3 regions of the Blastococcus sp. SYSU DS0669 genome follow, and region 2 is predicted to be linked to each of the others. Evidence: riboswitches for the same ligand, from Rfam matches in the RefSeq annotation. Region 2 holds a riboswitch; each other region holds the start of a gene.

What was found. A riboswitch is a leader RNA that binds a small molecule or an ion and turns the genes downstream of it on or off. The one in region 2 is predicted to bind S-adenosylmethionine.
Region 1: it holds a riboswitch for S-adenosylmethionine, as region 2 does, so the genes downstream of both, thrC (threonine synthase) here and ACI792_RS04090 (putative leader peptide) in region 2, are expected to answer to the same signal.
Region 3: it holds a riboswitch for S-adenosylmethionine, as region 2 does, so the genes downstream of both, ACI792_RS08925 (bifunctional o-acetylhomoserine/o-acetylserine sulfhydrylase) here and ACI792_RS04090 (putative leader peptide) in region 2, are expected to answer to the same signal.

Annotation. Positions count from the first base shown of each region.
Region 1 is NZ_JBJHAE010000001.1:445,427-447,682, reverse strand. It holds gene ACI792_RS02115 (ABC transporter permease) at 1-185, shown strand, start outside; gene ACI792_RS02110 (HAD family hydrolase) at 294-1,115, opposite strand; SAM riboswitch class I at 1,174-1,308, shown strand; gene thrC (threonine synthase) at 1,321-2,256, shown strand, end outside.
Region 2 is NZ_JBJHAE010000002.1:322,280-324,535, reverse strand. It holds gene ACI792_RS04095 (NAD(P)/FAD-dependent oxidoreductase) at 1-367, opposite strand, end outside; SAM riboswitch class I at 1,223-1,317, shown strand; gene ACI792_RS04090 (putative leader peptide) at 1,324-1,398, shown strand; gene ACI792_RS04085 (methionine ABC transporter ATP-binding protein) at 1,536-2,256, shown strand, end outside.
Region 3 is NZ_JBJHAE010000006.1:94,547-96,802, reverse strand. It holds gene ACI792_RS08935 (mechanosensitive ion channel family protein) at 1-412, shown strand, start outside; gene ACI792_RS08930 (hypothetical protein) at 409-894, shown strand; SAM riboswitch class IV at 983-1,098, shown strand; gene ACI792_RS08925 (bifunctional o-acetylhomoserine/o-acetylserine sulfhydrylase) at 1,142-2,256, shown strand, end outside.

The sequences.
Region 1 (2,256 bases), on a different contig from region 2:
TCGAGCAGCTGGGCTCGATCCGCGACTGGTTCCCGACGGCGGAGGAGTTCGCCTGGACCGACCTGCTGCAGACGCCGGTCGACGACGGCGACCTGTTCCGCGGCGTCATCCAGTCGCTGGTCTACATCGCCGTCTTCACCGCACTGGGCTTCCGGCACTTCGCCCGCCGCGACGTCACGTCGTAGCTGTCGCCCTGCCGGCGACACCGCGGCGAGGTGCCGTCCCGGCCGGCGTGGAGCCGCTGCGTCGCGCCTGCGCGGACCCCTCCGGGGCCCACTCGGCACGACGCGGCGTCACAGGCTCTGCCGCACGGCCTGGGCCCAGCCCTCGCCCATCGCGTCAGCGGTGACCGAGGCGTTCGGGACGGCGGCCAGCGCGTCGGCCATGCCGTCGGCGGCGGCGCCGTTCGCGGTGATCCACAACCGGCCCACCGCGGGCGCCATCTCCAGGTCGCTGACGCTGTCCCCGATGGCCACGGCGTCGGCGGGGGAGAGGCCGCGCCGCTCCAGGTCCCAGGCGATCGCCGCGCCCTTGGAGATGCCGCGCGGCATCAGGTGGTAGACCCGCGGGGGCCCGGCGTCGGCATCCAGCCCCATCCAGGAGGCCCGCTGGATCGAGCCGTTGTCCTTCAGCGTCAGCCAGCCCGCCCCCCGCTCGGCCAGCCAGGCGTCGACGGCGAGGGGGTCCAGCCGGCCGCGCAGGAGCGCGTCCGCGGCGTGGGTGGCGTGCCACGGCGCGTGCCACTCGATCCGGCCGGGGTGCTCGGCGAACAGGTCCTCGACGATCCCGAGCTCGGCCATGACCTCCATCGGCGTCCGGTCGCCGTACTGCGGGGGCAGCGCGCCGCGGAGCCGGTGGGTGTTCCGGCCCGAGCCCCAGCCGATGGTGGCGCCCAGTTCGGCGATCGCGCCGTCGGCCGCGAAGATGCGCGCGGCCTCCACCACCTGCTCGTAGGTGCGGCCGCTGACCAGCACCAACGCCACCCCGGCGCGGTGCAGGTCGAGCAGCGCGCCGGCCGGCCCGTCGGTCAGCTCCCGCCCCTCCGTGTGCCAGAAGGAGCCCCGCGGCCCCACCATCGTGCCGTCGAGGTCGGTGTAGACGACGCGCGCGCTCACCGGGCCATCCTGTCCGGCCGTCGGGCGCCGCGCGCCACTGGGTAGAGTCCACGCCGTTCACTCATCCAGAGGGGCAGAGGGACACGGCCCGATGAAGCCCCGGCAACCGCCGCCTGCAGCGCTCCGCGCGACGGGCGGGAGGTGCCAATTCCGTCCCGCGCGGCTCGACGGCCCGCAGCGGGGAAGATGAGGAGGTAGTCGTCGCATGACCCTCACCGCTCCCGGTTCCGCCCAGGCCGACTCCAGCGCAGGCGGCCCGGTGCCACCCTGTCCGGCCCGCGGGCTCGTCTGCCGCAACTGCGGCGCCACGTTCGGCCTCATCGCCCAGCACGCCTGCGCCGAGTGCTTCGGCCCGCTGGAGGTCGACTACGACCCCGAGCTGATGAAGGCCGTCACCCGCGAGCAGATCGAGGCCGGGCCGCAGAACATCTGGCGGTACGTGGCCCTGCTCCCGGTGGGCCAGCACCCGGCCGACCGGGTCACGCTCGACCCCGGCATGACCCCGCTGGTCCGCGCCGACCGGCTCGCCGCCGAGCTCGGGCTCACCGGCGGCCTCTGGGTCAAGGACGACTCCGCCAACCCCACCCACTCCTTCAAGGACCGCGTGGTCAGCCTGGCCGCGACCGCCGCCAAGGGGCTGGGCTACACCAAGATCGCCGCCGCCTCCACCGGCAACCTGGCCAACTCGGTGGCCGCGCACGCCGCCCGCGTCGGCCTGCCGTCGTTCGTCTTCATCCCGAGCGACCTCGAGCCCGGCAAGGTGGTCCAGTCCGCGGTCTACGGCCAGACGCTGGTCGCCGTCGACGGCTCCTACGACGACGTCAACCGGCTGACCAGCGAGCTCGGCGAGACCGACGAGTTCGAGGACACCGCGTTCGTCAACCAGAACGTCCGGCCCTACTACGCCGAGGGCTCCAAGACGATGGGCTACGAGATCGCCGAGCAGCTCGGCTGGCGCATCCCCGCCCAGGTCGTCATCCCCATGGCGTCCGGCTCGCTGCTGACCAAGGTCGACAAGGCCTTCCGCGAGCTGACCGCGGCCGGCATCGTCGAGGCGTCCGAGTGGAGGATCTTCGGCGCCCAGTCGGCCGGGTGCGACCCGATCGCCACCGCGTTCGACAACGGGTGGGACGTCGTCAAG
Region 2 (2,256 bases):
ACACCGGACGGCTGGCCGAGACCACCTCCCAGCCGGGCGCCCCCCGGTCCAGCCACCCCGCCGGCGTCAGGATCAGGATGTCGCTGGGGACGCGCATCTGCACGGCGCCGGCCGCCCGCAGCTCGGTGACGTATCCCGGGAGCAGGCCGTCGATGAGCCGCAGGCCCCGAGCGAGCATGACGTGGAACTGGTGATCCTGCGGCACGCCGCGCCGGTGCTGGGTCCCGTCGGGCAGGGTGTCCCGGTCCACCACGACGACGTCCTCGAAATGGTCGGCGAGCACACGCGCGGCCAGCAACCCCGCCATGCTGCCGCCGACCACCACCGCACGGCCCGTTGCCTGCTCCTGACCACCCGGAACAGCCATGGTGCCCTCCTCCGGTGCGAAGCCGGTCCCGAGGCGGCAGCCTGGCACGGGCCCGGAGGCGGTGACAGGCCTCCTACCACGCACCACCGCCCGTCCGCGTGGTCCTCACCGTCACGGAGAGGCGCGGAGACGCTCGGTGAGACGGCGGCTCCGGGGCGGCGCAACGACCACTCGGGTGCAGCCGGCCGCACGTAGCCGGATCGAGGGGCCTGCGTGACGATCGGGCCCATGCAGGCCGGATCGGGCGCGAGGTCTCATCCGGCGGTGACGCGGCCACGGGTCCGAGGCGCCTGATCAGAAGCCACCCACACCGCCACCGCCGAGGACGGCGCCCGGTACGTCTCCGAACGGGGCGCCGGTGCGCTTCCCGCACCGCCGGCAGATCTTGTCGTCCGGTCCCGACGGCCGCTCGCTGCCCGGGTGTCGCTGGACGTAGGAGTGGAAACCGAACCGACACCGCAGTGGCTTCCGAGTCATGGGCGAATGCTAGGAGCCGCCGGTCCCGCCAGGGAGGGTCGTACGGCCCGGCGAACCGGGCCTGCGCCGAGGACTCGGGCCCGTTGGATCCGTCGCCCGGGTAGGGGCCGGCGGTCTCGTCGGGGATCTCGCCGGACGCCGTGGTCGCCGACGCCGACGATCCGGCAGCGCCGGACGAGCCGCCGGAACCGGTACCGCAGGCGGCCAGGCCGACCCGCGGGCTGAGCAGCGTGACATGGCTGCTCCTCGGTCGGGGTGGTCGGGATCGCGGACCACGCTCGGGCGCCGGCCCGCCCACCGGCTGCAGATCTGCTGTGTGAGTGACGTCGCAGGTCGCGGACGGGAAAGCCTCTGATCCGCTCCGTAGACTCGGCCCCGCAACCATCCGGAGCGGCTGAGAGACCTGGCTCGTCGACGTCGCAGCAACCCCCCGCATCGGCGGGCGCGGGTGCTACTGCCAGGACCGATGGAGGAACACCATGCGGTACGAGCTGCTCTCGTGGGCCCGCCGGCACGTCGACCTGTGCCGCACCGGCACAGCCATGTGCCGCTGAGGCCTCCCGCCTCCTAGCGACGCCCGCCCTGCTCGACGGCGGGCGTGCAGCCCCAGCCGCCACGCACCGCGGGCCGCCACGCCGTCGCCGGCGTCGCCGCCCGCCCGTGCCTGCTCAATCCCCGAGGACCGCATCCCGTGATCGAACTGAAGGACGTCCGCAAGGTCTTCCCCGCCCGCGGGCGGGCCGGCGAGGTCGTCGCCGTCGACGGCGTCAGCCTGTCCGTGGCCCGGGGCGAGTTCGCCGGCGTCGTCGGCCCCAGCGGCTCGGGCAAGAGCACGCTGGTGCGCCTGGTCAACCTGCTGGAGCGGCCCACGTCGGGCTCGGTCACCGTCGACGGGCAGGTGCTCACCGAGCTGCCCGACGAGCAGGTCCGGCAGGCGCGGCGCTCCATCGGGATGGTCTTCCAGCACTTCGAGCTGCTCGACTCGCGCACCGCGGCGGGCAACGTGGAGCACCCGCTGGAGCTCTCGGGCGTGGGCCGGACGGAGCGCAGACGGCGGGCCGGCGAGCTGCTGGACCTCGTGGGGCTCGGCGACCGCGCCGACGCCCGCCCCGCCCAGCTCTCCGGCGGCCAGAAGCAGCGCGTGGCGATCGCCCGCGCGCTGGCCGTCCGCCCGAACGTGCTGCTCTGCGACGAGGCCACGTCCGCGCTGGACCAGGCCAGCACCACCGGTGTCCTGGAGCTGCTGCGCCGGGTGCGGGACGAGCTCGGCCTCACGGTCCTCCTGATCACGCACGAGATGTCCGTCGTCAAGGCCGTGTGCGACAGCGCCGTGCTCCTGGACCGGGGGCGGGTGGTCGACGGCGGCCGGCTGGCCGACGTCCTCACCCGGCCGGGCTCCCCGCTGGGCGATG
Region 3 (2,256 bases), on a different contig from region 2:
CTCGCCCGACGGCGAGGTCGTGACCATCCCCAACGGCCAGATCGTCAAGGTCATCAACCTGTCCCGCGACTGGGCGCGCGCCGTCGTCGACGTCCCCCTGCCGACCACCGTCGACGTCAACCGGGCCAACGAGGTCCTGCGCGGGGTGGGCCGGGAGGCGTTCCGCGACCCGGCCATGCGGCCGCTGCTGCTCGACCCGCCCACCGTGATGGGCGTCGAGACCCTCGGGTTGGACGAGGTGAACGTGCGGGTGGTCGCCCGCACGCTGCCCGGCAAGCAGTTCGAGGTGGGCCGGGACCTGCGCGCCCGCATCGTCCAGGCGTTCCGCAGCCAGGGCATGCAGGTGCCGCCGCCCACGACGGCGCCCCTGGCGCAGGACGGCGCGACGGCCGTCCAGGAGGGGGTCCGGTGAAGACACCCGACGAGCGCCGCGACCCGGCCGCCCGCGCCTCCGAGGAGCCCACCGTGAGCACCGCCCCCGCCGCCGCGCCGGGCTCGCCCGCCGACTCGCCGTCGCCGGCGCCGCGGCACGGCTGGTGGGCGTCGATCCCCCGGCACCTGGGCCGCGCCCGCACCTCCACCGTCGTGCTCGCCATCCTCTTCGTGGCGGTCTTCGCCCTCTGGCTGAACGTCAAGCCCCCTGCGCAGGGCGCGCCCGCGACCGGGGAGACGGCGGTCACCGAGCCGACCGACCCGGCGGGCACGACGGAGCCCACGCAGACGGAGGAGACGCCGCCGACCGAGGAGCCGGTGACGACGACGCAGCAGCCCGAGCCGACCACCTCGCCCTCCGCGCCCACCACCACCGCGCCGGGCACGACCACCACGGCGCCGGAGACGCCCGCCCCCGCGCCGACCGGCGGCACGGGCGAGGAGACCGCGCCCGGCTCCTAGGACCGTGGGCCGCTGTTTCACGTGGGACATCGCTGCCCGAGTCCGGGCGGGTGTGCGTCGCCCGGCGGAGCGTCCTAGGATCACGTCGGCTCCTGAGAGGCAGCGCGAAGCACCTGGCTGGCTGCCCGGCAACCTCAACTCCGTCTGAGGTGCTCCAGGGGAAGAGCCGGCCGGTCGGCGCCCCGCCCCCGGCAAGGACGGAGCTCCCGTGCGCCGCGGGATCTCCCGCGAGCGAAGGAGACGGCGCATGACCGACCCGCAGAGCTGGAGCTTCGAGACCCGGCAGATCCACGCCGGCACGAGCCCCGACCCCACGACCGGCGCCCGCGCGCTGCCGATCTACGCGACCACCGCCTACCAGTTCCGCGACACCCAGCACGCGGCGGACCTCTTCGCGCTGGCCGAGATGGGCAACATCTACACGCGGATCATGAACCCGACGCAGGATGCGCTGGAGCAGCGCGTCGCGTCGCTGGAGGGCGGCGTCGCCGCGCTCGCCGTCGCCTCCGGCCAGGCCGCGGAGACCCTCGCCATCCTCAACCTCGCCGAGGCCGGCGACCACCTCGTCGCGTCGGCGTCCCTGTACGGCGGCACGTACAACCTGCTGCACCACTCGCTGCCGAAGATGGGCATCACCGTCTCCTTCGTCGAGGACCCCGACGACCCGGAGAACTGGCAGTCCCTCGTGCAGGAGAACACCCGGGCCTTCTTCGCCGAGTCGATCGGCAACCCGAAGGGCGACATCCTCGACATCGAGACCGTCGCCGGCGTCGCCCACCGCAACGGCGTCCCGCTCATCGTCGACAACACCATCGCGACGCCCTACCTGGTCCGGCCGCTGGAGTTCGGCGCCGACGTCGTCGTCCACTCGGCCACCAAGTACCTCGGCGGCCACGGCACCGTCATCGCCGGGCTCATCGTCGACGGCGGGTCGTTCGACTGGACCGGCGGCCGGCACCCGATGTTCACCACCGCCGACCCCACGTACCACGGCGTCGTCTACGCCGACCTCGGCGCACCGGCGTTCGCGCTGAAGGCCCGGGTGCAGCTGCTGCGCGACCTGGGGCCCGCGGTCTCGCCGTTCAACGCCTTCCTGGTGGTGCAGGGCATCGAGACGCTCTCCCTGCGCATGGAGCGGCACGTGCAGAACGCGCAGCGGGTGGCCGAGTTCCTCGAGGCCCACGACGCCGTCGAGCGGGTGAACTACCCGGGGCTGCCGTCCTCGCCGTGGCACGCCGCGCAGCAGAAGTACGCGCCGAAGGGCGCCGGCGCCGTCCTGACCTTCGAGCTGCACGGCGGCGTGGAGGCCGGCAAGCGGTTCGTGGAGGCCCTGGAACTGCACAGCCACGTCGCCAACATCGG